DNA from 3 places in the Curtobacterium sp. MCSS17_015 genome. Region 3 is predicted to be linked to each of the others. Evidence: predicted binding sites of a transcription regulator. Region 3 holds the regulator's gene; each other region holds the start of a gene.
What was found. The regulator HrcA, encoded in region 3, represses chaperone genes, less so after heat shock. The targets are predictions, from matches to a motif close to TTNGCACTCGNNNNNNNCGAGTGCNAA.
Positions count from the first base shown of each region.

Region 1: groL (chaperonin GroEL) is a predicted target of HrcA. The motif match lies at 1,714-1,740, and genes of this name have one in related genera.
Region 2: groES (co-chaperone GroES) is a predicted target of HrcA. The motif match lies at 2,338-2,364, and genes of this name have one in related genera.

Region 1 is NZ_CP126256.1:2,891,281-2,895,481, reverse strand. Features, by position in the region: gene DEJ18_RS13880 (DUF2332 family protein) at 1-80, shown strand, start outside; gene DEJ18_RS13875 (DUF3263 domain-containing protein) at 204-503, shown strand; gene DEJ18_RS13870 (LytR C-terminal domain-containing protein) at 500-1,096, shown strand; gene DEJ18_RS13865 (cold-shock protein) at 1,365-1,568, shown strand; gene groL (chaperonin GroEL) at 1,783-3,405, shown strand; gene DEJ18_RS13855 (putative endonuclease domain-containing protein) at 3,706-4,201, shown strand, end outside.
Region 2 is NZ_CP126256.1:3,035,190-3,039,390, reverse strand. Features, by position in the region: gene tsaD (tRNA (adenosine(37)-N6)-threonylcarbamoyltransferase complex transferase subunit TsaD) at 1-67, shown strand, start outside; gene DEJ18_RS14490 (DUF4190 domain-containing protein) at 166-1,029, shown strand; gene DEJ18_RS14485 (class I SAM-dependent methyltransferase) at 1,099-2,301, opposite strand; gene groES (co-chaperone GroES) at 2,459-2,755, shown strand; gene rarD (EamA family transporter RarD) at 2,880-3,833, shown strand.
Region 3 is NZ_CP126256.1:1,317,521-1,321,721, forward strand. Features, by position in the region: gene DEJ18_RS06150 (HAD family hydrolase) at 1-118, opposite strand, end outside; gene hemW (radical SAM family heme chaperone HemW) at 127-1,368, shown strand; gene DEJ18_RS06160 (DUF4870 domain-containing protein) at 1,358-1,891, opposite strand; gene hrcA (heat-inducible transcriptional repressor HrcA) at 2,000-3,022, shown strand; gene dnaJ (molecular chaperone DnaJ) at 3,074-4,189, shown strand; gene DEJ18_RS06175 (16S rRNA (uracil(1498)-N(3))-methyltransferase) at 4,189-4,201, shown strand, end outside.

The DNA.
Region 1 (4,201 bases), 1.6 Mb from region 3:
CCTTCGCGACCCTGTCACTCGACGGCCGGGCGCTCGCGGTGTCGGACGCCTTCGGCACGCGCGTCCGGTGGTTCCCCTGAACCAGGGTGCGCGGGCCGTGCGCTGAGCGGGTTCCGCGACAGTCCAGCACCGTGCCAGGGTCGACCTGCCGTCCGCCCCTACGATGTGCGAGACCTGCAACCCGTTCGCGATCGGACCACGCTGTGCCCGCCCTCCCCGCCGACGAGCTCACCGAGCTCGCCAAGCACGTGCTCGCCTTCGAGCTCGTGCGGGCACGGCACGACCGGACGAAGGAAGCGGAGATCCGGGTCGAGTTCGACATGTCGCCAGCGCGGTACTACCAGGTGCTCAACCGCGTGATCGACTCACCGGCAGCCCTCGCGTACGACCCGCAGCTCGTCACCCGACTGCAGCGGCTCCGCCGGGCCCGGACGAGCGCACGCGCTGCCCGCAGCTTCGTCGCGCCCCCGGCCGACCACGAAGGACGTGAAGAGGAACGATGACGAGATTCGAGCGAGACCGGTTCGACGAGGTCCCGGACGGCCCCCGGGTCGGCGCGCACCGCGGTGCCGCGCGACGAGGTGGCGGGTGGGTCGTCTTCGCGTGGGCGGCGCTCGCGACCGGCGTCCTCGTCGGCATCGGGGTGCTCGTGCTCGCACTGCTCAACGGCAGCGTGCAGTTCACGGAGGGCAGCGGGGGGTCGACGCCCTCCGCGTCCGCGTCGCCGTCGGCCAGTGCCTCCCCCGGGACGGACTCCGGCGCGGGAGACGGGGCGACGCAGTCGCCCTCCGCCGCAGCGGGCGCGACCGCCGCCGACCAGGGCGCGACAACGCTCGTCGTGCTGAACGGGACCTCGACGGCGGGCCTCGCCGCGAACGCGTCGACGGAACTCGGCGGCGCCGGGTGGACCGTGACCTCGACCGGGGACGCCGGGACGACCGGGGCGACGCAGACGATCGTGTACTACCAGCAGGAGTCGCAGGCGGCCGTCGCGCAGGGCGTCGCGCAGTCCCTCGGGGTGAGTGCCGTACAGCAGTCCTCGGCGTTCCCGAACGCCGACGTCTCCGTGGTGCTCGGGTCCGACTACACGGGCTGACCGCACGGTCCGAAGGCGTCGCACACGCTCGTCGTGTTTCCGACACGTTGCGGATCGGGGTTCACTGCGTGAAATGCGTGTCACACCCCTTGCCGAAACAGCGAGGTTCGGTCAGAGTCACCATTGGTCACCCCGCGATCGCGACGACGCCTCTCCCCGAGACCCGTCCGGCGTGAAACCGGGTGAGTCGACACGCGCTCGGACCCGACGGACGCCACGTGCGATGGTGCCGTCGTTCGCAACAGCAGTACCGCAGGGAGCAAGGAACATGGCCAACGGAACCGTGAAGTGGTTCAACGCCGAGAAGGGCTTCGGCTTCATCACCGTGGATGGAGGGGGCCAGGACGTGTTCGTGCACTACTCGGCCATCGACATGAGCGGCTACAAGGTCCTCGAAGAGGGCCAGGCAGTGACGTTCGACGTCGGCACCGGGTCGAAGGGCCCGCAGGCCGAGTCGGTCCGTCCCGCCTAGTCGCCCAGAACCGCTCGCGAACGCGCCGTCCCGTCCGGGGCGGCGCGTTCGTCGTCACGGGGACCGGGTACCGAGCGGACCTGTGGACTGGGGCAGAGCCTCCCGACTGTGTTGCACTCTCGGGTGGCGAGTGCCAGAATCGGGCTTGGCACTCGGCCAGGCTGAGTGCCAGAACGACCCCGATGACGACGTCCGGGAGGGACGAAGAACTCACATGGCAAAGATCATTGCTTTCAACGAAGAGGCCCGACGCGGCCTCGAGCGCGGCCTCAACCAGCTGGCCGACGCCGTGAAGGTGACGCTCGGCCCGCGCGGCCGCAACGTCGTCCTCGAGAAGAAGTGGGGCGCCCCCACGATCACGAACGACGGTGTCTCCATCGCCAAGGAGATCGAGCTCGACGACCCGTACGAGAAGATCGGTGCGGAGCTCGTCAAGGAGGTCGCCAAGAAGACCGACGACGTCGCCGGTGACGGCACGACCACCGCGACCGTCCTCGCCCAGGCCCTCGTCCGTGAAGGCCTCCGCAACGTCGCCGCCGGTGCCGACCCCGTGTCGCTCAAGCGCGGCATCGAGAAGGCCGTCGCCGCCGTCTCCGACCAGCTCCTCGCCGACGCGAAGGAGATCGAGACCAAGGACCAGATCGCTGCCACCGCGTCGATCTCGGCCGCTGACCCGACCATCGGCGCACTCATCGCCGAGGCCATCGACAAGGTCGGCAAGGAAGGTGTCGTCACCGTCGAGGAGTCGAACACCTTCGGCACCGAGCTCGAGCTCACCGAGGGCATGCGCTTCGACAAGGGCTACCTGTCGCAGTACTTCGTGACCGACCCCGAGCGCCAGGAAGCCGTCTTCGAGGACGCGTACATCCTGATCGTCAACTCGAAGATCTCGAACATCAAGGACCTCCTGCCGGTCGTCGACAAGGTGATCCAGGCGGGCAAGCAGCTCCTGATCATCGCCGAGGACGTCGACGGCGAGGCCCTGGCCACGCTCGTCGTGAACAAGATCCGCGGCATCTTCAAGTCCGTCGCCGTCAAGGCCCCGGGCTTCGGCGACCGCCGCAAGGCCATGCTCCAGGACATCGCGATCCTCACCGGCGGCCAGGTCATCTCGGAAGAGGTCGGCCTCAAGCTCGAGAACGCGACGCTCGACCTCCTCGGTCGTGCCCGCAAGGTCGTCATCACCAAGGACGAGACCACGATCGTCGAGGGTGCCGGCGACGCCGAGCAGATCGCCGGCCGCGTCCGTCAGATCCGCGCCGAGATCGAGGCGACCGACTCCGACTACGACCGCGAGAAGCTCCAGGAGCGCCTCGCCAAGCTCGCCGGTGGCGTTGCCGTCATCAAGGCGGGTGCCGCGACCGAGGTCGAGCTCAAGGAGCGCAAGCACCGCATCGAGGACGCCGTCCGCAACGCGAAGGCAGCCGTCGAAGAGGGCATCGTCGCCGGTGGTGGCGTCGCCCTCATCCAGGCCGGCAAGGTCGCGCTCGACGGTCTCTCGCTCGAGGGTGACGAGGCCACGGGTGCGAACATCGTCCGTGTCGCCATCGACGCGCCGCTCAAGCAGATCGCGCTGAACGCCGGTCTCGAGCCGGGTGTCGTCGCCGCTCGTGTCCGCGAGCTCGAGGCCGGCCACGGCCTCAACGCTGCGACGGGTGAGTACGTCGACCTCATCGCCGCGGGCATCATCGACCCGGCCAAGGTCACGCGCTCGGCGCTGCAGAACGCCGCGTCGATCGCCGGTCTGTTCCTCACGACCGAGGCCGTCGTCGCCGACAAGCCGGAGAAGACCCCGGCCATGCCGGCCGGCGACCCGACGGGTGGCATGGACTTCTAGTCCGTCCTGCTGGCAAGGGCCCTCGCACGCTGCGCGTGCGGGGGCCCTTCCGCGTGCGGGGGCCTCCGCGTGGGGGGGGCCTCCGAGGTTCCGTAATTCGCGCATCTCGCGCGCCGGGATCGCAGAATTGCGGAACCGCGACGAACGCAGACGGCACGTCGTGGAACCGGCGGTGTCGCGCAGGCGCCGGAGGATTCCGTCGCGTTCACTCCGTCGCACAGGAGGCCCGGCTCGCCTCCGTCTCCACAAGCGCGATCCACGTCGTGTCCACGCCGGTCCTCGTCGACGAGGCTCACGGCCATGAGCAGACCAGCCGAACTTCCCGTGCCCGACGACGGTCCGTTCCGCGTGCGGGACGCGGTGGCCGCTGGCGCGACCCGCACACGGCTCAGTCGGACGGACCTGGAAGCGCCCATCCACGGGGTCCGCGCTCCCTCCGGCCTCGGTGTGTCCAGGGTCGAGGCGCTCGCACTGGTGCTCCGCGACGACCAGTTCTTCAGCCATGGCACTGCGGCACTGTTCTGGGGAGCGCCGGTGTCAGGCCACTTCGGAGGCGAGGCGGTCCACGTCACGTCCGTCGGAGTCGCTCCGGTCATGCGACGCCCGCACGTCGTCCCACATCGCGTCCGGGACCCGACCGTCGACGTGCGGTACCGGAACGGGTTCCGGCTCAGTGCGCCGGCGCGCTCGTGGTACGAGTGTGCCGGGTCGTCGAGCCTCGAGGACCTCGTCGTGCTCGGCGACTACTTCCTCGGTCCTGCGGATCTGGCGACGCTCGACGGACTGCGAGCGGCGA
Region 2 (4,201 bases), 1.6 Mb from region 3:
GCACGCCCCGAGCGACCTCGGCATCGCGGCCGACTCGACCCTGCCGGTGACGACCGTCCAGGTCTGACCGGGCACGACCCCGCCCGGTCCCGCTCCTGAACGGTCCCGGGAGCCGTGTGGGAGGATCGGTGCCGGTGGCCGCCCGGTCGCCGGGAGGGGTGCAACGTGTCCGACCAGAACGACCGATCGACGCCGGACGAGACGCCGGACCAGGTGTCCGACCAGACGTCGGGTCAGGCGTCGGCTGCGACGCCTGCCGATCCGGACCGTGCGCACGAGCCGGTGACGCGCGACCCGTTCGCGTCCTCTGGGCAGGGTTCGGCGGCGCAGGGCGTCACGGACCCCGTGGGGGACCGCAGCGGTGGGGCCTCCTCGCCCGGACAGCAGAGCCCGTACGCGACGCCCGGCCAGTACGGGTCGGCGGGGCAGTACGGTGCCGCCGGTCAGTACGGCTCGCAGGCGACCTCCGGGCAGTCGGGTCAGTACGGGACACCGACCTCGTGGGGCTCGCAGGACCCGTACGGGCGGCAGTCCGGGCAGAGCGCGTACCCGCAGCCCGGGGCCTACGCCCAGCAGGGCCAGTACGGGTCGCAGAAGCCCTCCTCGAACCAGCAGCAGTACAGCCAGCAGCAGTACGGCCAACAGGGCGCAGCCGCGTACAACCCGTACGCCGCCACGAGCCAGAACCCCTACGGACAGCCGCGCAGGACGAGCGCCCTCGCGATCCTGTCGATCGTCTTCGCCTTCGGTGGACTCGTCTTCGGACCACTCACGGTCCTCACCAGCCCGGCCGGCGCGATCATGGGCCACATCGCCCTCGGTCGCATCCGACAGACCGGGGAGCAGGGCCGCGGTCTCGCGCTGGCCGGTGTCATCGGCGGCTGGATCCTGACGGCGATCTCCCTGCTCGGCGTCATCCTGTTCATCTCGTTCGTCGTGTTCGCCTCACAGAACCCGGGGTCGGGCGGCTACGGCTACGACGGCTACGACGGGTACGACACCTCCGGCGCCAGCGCGCTCATCGCCTGACCGGCAGCACCGGGGCGGTTCCGCCTCGACGAACGGGCACCGCCAGGACGGCGGTGCCCGTTCGTCGTCTCAGCCGGTCACGTCGTCCAGCCGCTCGCACAGGACGGCCGTGTGGCGACCCTCCAGTCTGGTGAGCACGAGCGTGACGCGACCGCGGCCCCGCAGGCGCAGGCGCTTGCGGAACTCGGCCGGGTCCACGTCGACGCCGCGCTTCTTGATCTCGACCGTGCCGATGTCGTCGGCCGCCAGCCGGGCGGCGAGGCGCTTCACGTCGAGCGGCATCGTGTCGAGGACGCGGAACCCCTGCGCGAACGGCGTCACGACCGCCCGGTCGCTCGTCACGTAGGCGATGCCCTCGGAGAGCATGCGCCCGTCGATCGACCGCGCCAGGTCCCCGATCAACCGGGCGCGGATGACGGCCCCGTCGGGCTCGTAGAGGTACGCCCCGAGCGACCCGACCTCGACGTCCTCGGCGTCGGCGGCCCCCGTCAGTTCGGCGATGCCGTGGGTGCCGATGACGGTCGCCGCGCGCCGGACGCCCGGACGGGCGAGCGGGCCGAACCACAGGGCGAGTTCGACGACCTCCCGGTCGACCGACGTCCACTGCGCCTCAGCGGTGTCGGGGATCAGGTCGCGGTCGATGCCCGGGCCGAGCTTGACGCCGGTCGGGGTGGTCGTCGCCGCCGCGAACACCGTGTCGAGCGAGGGCGACCAGTCGTCCGGGTCGGCGAGTCGTCGAGTGTCCGAGTGCCCGCTGGTCCGGCGGGCCGGGTCCATCCAGACCCCGTCCACGGAGGTGATGTCGAACGTAGCGGCGTCGCCGAGCTCGACGCGGGCGTTCGGCCACGGCGCGAGGTTGTGCGTCGCGACGGCAGCCGTCACCTCGTCCCGGTCGACGGCGGTGACGTCGAGGTCGAGCGCCGCCATCGCGAGCGCGTCCCCGCCGATCCCGCAGCCGAGGTCGGCGACACGGGTCAGGCCGGCGGCGGCGAACCGCCCGGCGTGCTGCGCGGCGACCTGCAGTCGGGTCGCCTGCTCGAGCCCGGCGGCGGTGAAGAGCATGCGCGCGGCGAAGTCACCGAACTTGCCGCGGGCCTTCTGCCGGAGCTTCGCCTGGGTGAGGACCGCCGCGACGAGCGCCGGGTCGTGGCCCTCGGCCCGCAGACGTGAGACCACCCGGACGATCTCGCCGCCGTCCGAGACGGACGGCGTACGGTCGAGCAGGTCCATCCCCGCCGGGGTCAGCAGCTGGGTCAGTTCGGCGGCGTCCATGCCCCGATCCTCCCAGGTGGGGCAGTGCGCGGCGCGCTGGCACTCGGATTGACCGAGTGCCAGTGACGTCCTACAGTTGGGGTTGGCACTCTCCCGAGGGAAGTGCCAACCCGGTTTTCGTCAGTACCGAACACGTACCGAGAAAGAAGAGGTCACCGTGGCCGTCAGCATCAAGCCGCTCGAAGATCGCATCGTCATCCGCCAGGTCGAGGCGGAGCAGACCACCGCGTCGGGTCTGGTCATCCCGGACACCGCGAAGGAGAAGCCCCAGGAGGGCGAGGTCGTCGCCGTGGGCCCGGGCCGCATCGACGACAACGGCAACCGCGTGCCGCTCGACGTCGCCGTCGGCGACAAGGTCATCTACTCCAAGTACGGCGGCACCGAGGTCAAGTACTCCGGTGAGGACCTCCTCGTCCTCTCGGCCCGCGACGTCCTCGCGGTCATCGAGCACTGACACCCGCTCCACGAACGCCCCGTCGGCCTGGCCGGCGGGGCGTTCGTCGTTCCGGGATCACCGCAGACCGCCGGGAGGCCCGGGTTCGGGCGCGTCCGTCGGCCCGCCTTCCTAGGATGGTTCCGTGAGTGAACCGATTCCCCAGCGCCCAGCGCGGAGCGAGGCGTCCGTCGGTGTGGTGCAGGCGCTCGTGGCGTACGGGCTCTGGGGGCTCATGCCGTTGCTCTTCGCGGCCATGGCCCCCGCCGCCGCGTTCGAGATCGTGTCGTGGCGCATCGTCTTCGGCCTGGTGTTCTGCGCCGTGGCGATCCTGGCGACCCGGTCGTGGCTCCGTACCCGGTCCCTGCTCGTGCAGCCCCGGGTGATGGGCGTGATGGGGGTCGCTGCCGGGCTCATCCTGGTGAACTGGACCGTGTACGTGCTCGCGACGACGACGGGCCACACGGTCGAGGCGGCCCTCGGGTACTTCATCAACCCGCTCGTCACGATCGCCCTCGGCGTCCTGGTCCTCCGCGAACGCCTGCGTCCGCTGCAGTGGACCGCGGTGGGGATCAGCGTCCTGGCCGTCGTCGTCATCGCGGTCGGCTACGGGCAGATGCCGTGGATCGCGCTCGTGCTGGCGTTCTCGTTCGGCTCGTACGGCCTGGTGAAGAAGCGCGTCGGGGGCACGGTCGACGCCCTCAGCGGGCTGACGATCGAGACGGTGTGGCTGCTGCCCCTCGCCGTCGGCACCCTCGTGGTGCTCGGGGTCACCGGGCTCGGCGGTGGGGTGACCTTCACGAGCGAGGGCTGGCCGCACGCCCTCGTCACGGTGCTGACCGGGCCGGCGACGGCGGTGCCGCTGCTGCTCTTCGCGTCCTCGGCGCGGCGCGTGAGCCTGTCGACGCTCGGGTTGACGCAGTACCTCGCACCGGTCATGCAGCTGCTCGTGGGCGTGCTCGTCCAGCACGAGCCGATGTCGGCCTCGCGGTGGGTGGGATTCGGGATCGTCTGGCTGGCGCTCGTGGTGCTCACGGTGGACTCGTTCACCGCAGCGCGGCGAGGTGCGCGACGTGACGTCGTCCCCGAGCCGGCCTGAGCTGACGGGGGCGGAGCGGGCCTCCCGGCCGGTGCCCGCCGGGTGTGGGCGAGACGCACCCGTCTGCGTGCGGCGTCGCGGTCCCCTCGACGCCCCACGCGCGCGAGACACGCCCGTCTGCGCGCGACGCCGCTCCCATGGCGCGACGCCGCCACCATCGGCGGCGTCTCGGTCGCTTCGCGGCGTCTCCCGCTGACACCGGCGTCTCGGCCCCCCGCCATCAGCCTGCCGTCCGCCACCGCCCGGCCGCGGGCTGCGCCGCCCCGATGCCACGTTGCGCCGCCCCGACGGCACGTTGCGCCGCCCCGACGGCGCCGCACAGGCCGTCGGCGTCCGCCCACGCGAACGGCCCCCGGGAGCAGCTGCTC
Region 3 (4,201 bases):
GGGCCAGGTGGTAGAGGTTGCCCGGTGAGGCGGCGTTGCGCACGAGGGTGCCGTCGATGTCCCAGAGGACCGTGGTGGGGACGGGGTGGTGCTCCATGCCGTCCATGATGACGGACAATGGACTCCATGCCGAGTGCTCTCCCGATCGCCGATCCCGCTCCGTCGGACGGGCTGGTCGCACCGGCACCCGGAGCGGGCGAGGTCCCGTTCGGCGTCTACGTGCACGTGCCCTTCTGCCGGGTGCGCTGCGGCTACTGCGACTTCAACACGTACACGGCGTCCGAGCTCCGCGGGGTGCGCCGTGACGACTACGCCGGCCATGCCCTGCGTGAGATCGCGTTCGCCGACCGGGTGCTCGAGCGCTCCGGGGTCCCGCGACGCCCGGTCTCGACGGTGTTCTTCGGTGGCGGCACCCCGACGATGCTGCCGGCGTCCGACCTGGCGATGATCCTGCGGGCGATCGACGACACGTGGGGAATCGTCCCCGGGGCCGAGGTCACGACCGAGGCGAACCCGGACTCCGTCGACGCCGACTCGATCGCCACCCTGCAGCGGGCCGGCTTCACGCGGATGAGCTACGGCATGCAGTCCGCGGTCCCGCACGTGCTCGCGACCCTCGACCGCACGCACGACCCCGAGCGGGTGCCGGTCGTCGTCGACCTCGCGAAGCAGCAGGGTCTCGACGTCAGCCTCGACCTCATCTACTCGACGCCGGGGGAGTCCCTGGACGACTGGCGCACCTCGCTCGACGCCGCGATCGCGTGCGCGCCGGACCACGTCTCGGCGTACTCGCTCATCGTCGAGGACGGGACCGCGATGGGCCGCGCCGTCTCGCGGGGGGAACTCCCCGCACCGGACGACGACCTGGCCGCGGACATGTACGAGCTCGCCGACCGGGTGCTCGGCGACGCCGGCTACGACTGGTACGAGGTCTCGAACTGGGCGCGCGGCCCACAGCACGCCAGCCGGCACAACCTGTCCTACTGGAAGGGTCACGACTGGTGGGGCATCGGCCCCGGTGCGCACTCCGCGGTCGCCGGGACGCGCTGGTGGAACGTCAAGCACCCGGCCGCGTACGCAAACCGGGTGCTGCAGGACGAGTCGCCAGCCGCCGGTCGCGAGACGCTGGACGACGAGACGCGGTACGTGGAGCGCGTGCTCCTGGCCGCTCGCGTGCGAGGCGAGTTGCGCATCGACGAGCTCCGCCAGGAGGCCCGGAGCCGCGTCGCCGGGCTCATCGCGCGCGGTCTCGTGGACGGACGGGCCGCCCTCGGCGGCTCCCTGGAGCTGACGGTCCAGGGCCGCCTGCTGGCGGACGCCGTCGTGCGCGACCTGCTCGACGAGCCGGCCGACGACGTCAGGGCTTGAAGAACTCGATCGAGAGCGGGTACTTGTAGAACTGGCCCTGGTTCGCGGCGATGGCGGCCATGATGCCGAACACGATCGACACGATCGCGACGGCCGCGATGACGAGGAACCCGATGCCGAGCACGGACGTCAGGCCGCCGGCGAAGTAGGCGATGGCCATCGTGATGTGGAAGTTCAGTGCCACCCGGGTGTGCTCGCGGACGAACTGTCCGCGGTCCCGCAGGACGAGGTAGGCGACGAGCGGGACCAGGAGGTTGAAGAAGATGCCGCCGACGTGCGTCAGGGTCGCCCAGAGGCGCTGGTCCTCGGGGGTCATCGGCTGCGGCGGCTGGTAGCCGTTCGGGTACTGCTGGCCGGGCTGCTGCCACCCGCCGTACTGCGACCCGCCGGCCGGGCCCGGGTACCCGCCGCCGGCCTGCTGAGCGCCCGGGTACTGCCCGGGGTACTGCTGTCCGTCGGGCTTGCCGCCGGCGCGGTCGTCGCGGTGCTGCTCGGGGCCGCCGGGCTCCTGTCCGTAGCTCATGCCCGCAGCGTACCGAGGCTGCTGTGCAGAAGTCCCGTGCCGTCGGTGGTCGGGCGTAAGATCAGCACTCGACCAGTGAGAGTGCCAGCACGAGCGGAAGGGGAACCGATGGTCAGCGAACGCAGCCTCGAGGTCCTCAAGGCCATCGTGCGTGACTACGTCGCCTCGCGGGAGCCGGTCGGGTCGAAGACCATCGTCGAGCGTCACGCCTTCGGGGTGAGTGCGGCCACGATCCGCAACGACATGGCGCAGCTCGAGGACGAGCAGCTCATCATCGCTCCGCACACCTCCTCCGGTCGGGTCCCGACCGACAAGGGCTACCGGGTGTTCGTCGACCACCTCGCGGCCGCGCGCCCGCTCTCCGGTGCCCAGCGCCAGGCGATCGAGACCTTCCTCGGCGCCTCGAACGACCTCGACGACGTCCTCACCCGCACGGTCCGGCTGTTGAGCCAGCTGACGAACCAGGTCGCGCTCGTGCAGTACCCGACCATGGGGCACGCGCGCGTCCAGCACGTCGAACTCGTCCGGCTGGCCGACACCCGGCTGATGGTCGTCCTCATCACCGACACCGCCAGGGTCGAGCAGCGCGTCATCGAGACCGACGTCGCCGTCGGTGAATCCGCGCTGGCCGAGGTCCGTTCCGTCGTGAACGGCGCCACGGTCGGACTGCCGCTGCAGGACGCCCCGCAGGCGCTCCGGGCGATCCCGGGTCAGCTGCGCCCCGAGGTCCAGCCGCTCGCCGGCGTGGTCGTCGCGAGCCTCGTCGAGCAGGTCGCGGCGAACCGACAGGACCGCCTGCTGATGGCCGGAGCGGCCAACCTCGCCAAGAGCGAGCAGGACTTCTCCGGCGGCCTCTTCCCGGTGCTCGAGGCGATCGAGGAACAGGTCACCCTGCTCCGGTTGTTCGGCGAGATGCAGGTCGACGACATCGCGGTCGCCGCCAGCATCGGTGCCGAGAACGCCGAGTACGGTCTCGACGCCACGAGCATCGTCGCGGGCGGCTACCTGGCCGCCCGCGGTGAGATCGCCCGGCTGGGCGTCCTCGGCCCGACCAGGATGGACTACGGCACGAACATGGCCGCGGTCCGTGCGGTCGCCCGCTACCTGTCCCGGCTGCTCGGCGAGAACTGATCGCCCGGCGCGCTTCCCACCCCGTCCACCCACGCACCCCCTGAGGAACACTTGGCAGACCACTACGACGTCCTCGGCGTCCCGCGCGACGCCTCCGATGCCGACATCAAGAAGGCGTACCGGCGGCTCGCCCGTGAACTCCACCCGGACGTGAACCCGAGCCCCGACGCCGCGGAGCGTTTCAAGGACGTCACGCACGCGTACGACGTGCTGAGCGACCCGGAGCAGCGCCGCCGCTTCGACGCCGGCGGCCAGGACGGCCCGTTCGGCGGTGGCGGAGCCGCCGGCTTCAGCGACATCTTCGACGCCTTCTTCGGCGGCGGGGGCGGCGGCGGTGGCCGGGGGACCGGCCCGCGCAGTCGCGCCGAGCGCGGTCAGGACGCCCTGCTGCGGCTCGAGGTCGACCTCGACGAGGTCGTCTTCGGCACGCACAAGGACCTCGAGGTCGACACCGCCGTGCTCTGCGAGACGTGTGGCGGCTCCTGCTGTGCACCCGGCACGAGCCCGCAGACCTGCGACATCTGCGGCGGATCCGGACACATCCAGCGCCAGGTCCGTTCGCTGCTCGGCAACGTCGTCACGAGCGCCCCGTGCGGGACCTGCCGCGGCTACGGCACCGTCATCCCGAACCCCTGCCCGACGTGCCAGGGTCAGGGCCGGGTCCGCGCCCGCCGCACGGTCCCGGTGGACGTGCCCGCCGGGGTCGACTCCGGGCTCCGCCTGCAGATGCCCGGCCAGGGCGAGGTCGGTCCGGCCGGTGGTCCCGCGGGCGACCTGTACCTCGAGGTCCGGGTCCGCCACCACGACGTGTTCAGCCGCGACGGCGACGACCTGCTCGCCACGCTCGAGGTCCCGATGACCGACGCGATCCTCGGCGCCACGACGACCATCGACGGCCTCGACGGTCCGGTGGAACTCGAACTCCGACCGGGCGTGCAGAGCGCTGACGTCCTCGTCATCAAGGACCGCGGCGTCACGAAGCTGCGGGGCTCGGGTCGCGGCGACCTGAAGGTCGGCGTGCAGGTGGTCACCCCGACGAAGCTCTCCCACAAGGAGCGCCAGCTCGTCGAGCAGCTCGCGAAGACGCACAAGGCCGGTTCGCCGCAGCTGTCCCGCTTCCAGCAGGGCATGTTCGGCAAGCTCCGCGACCGGTTCTTCAACTTCTGATGGCCTCGCTCT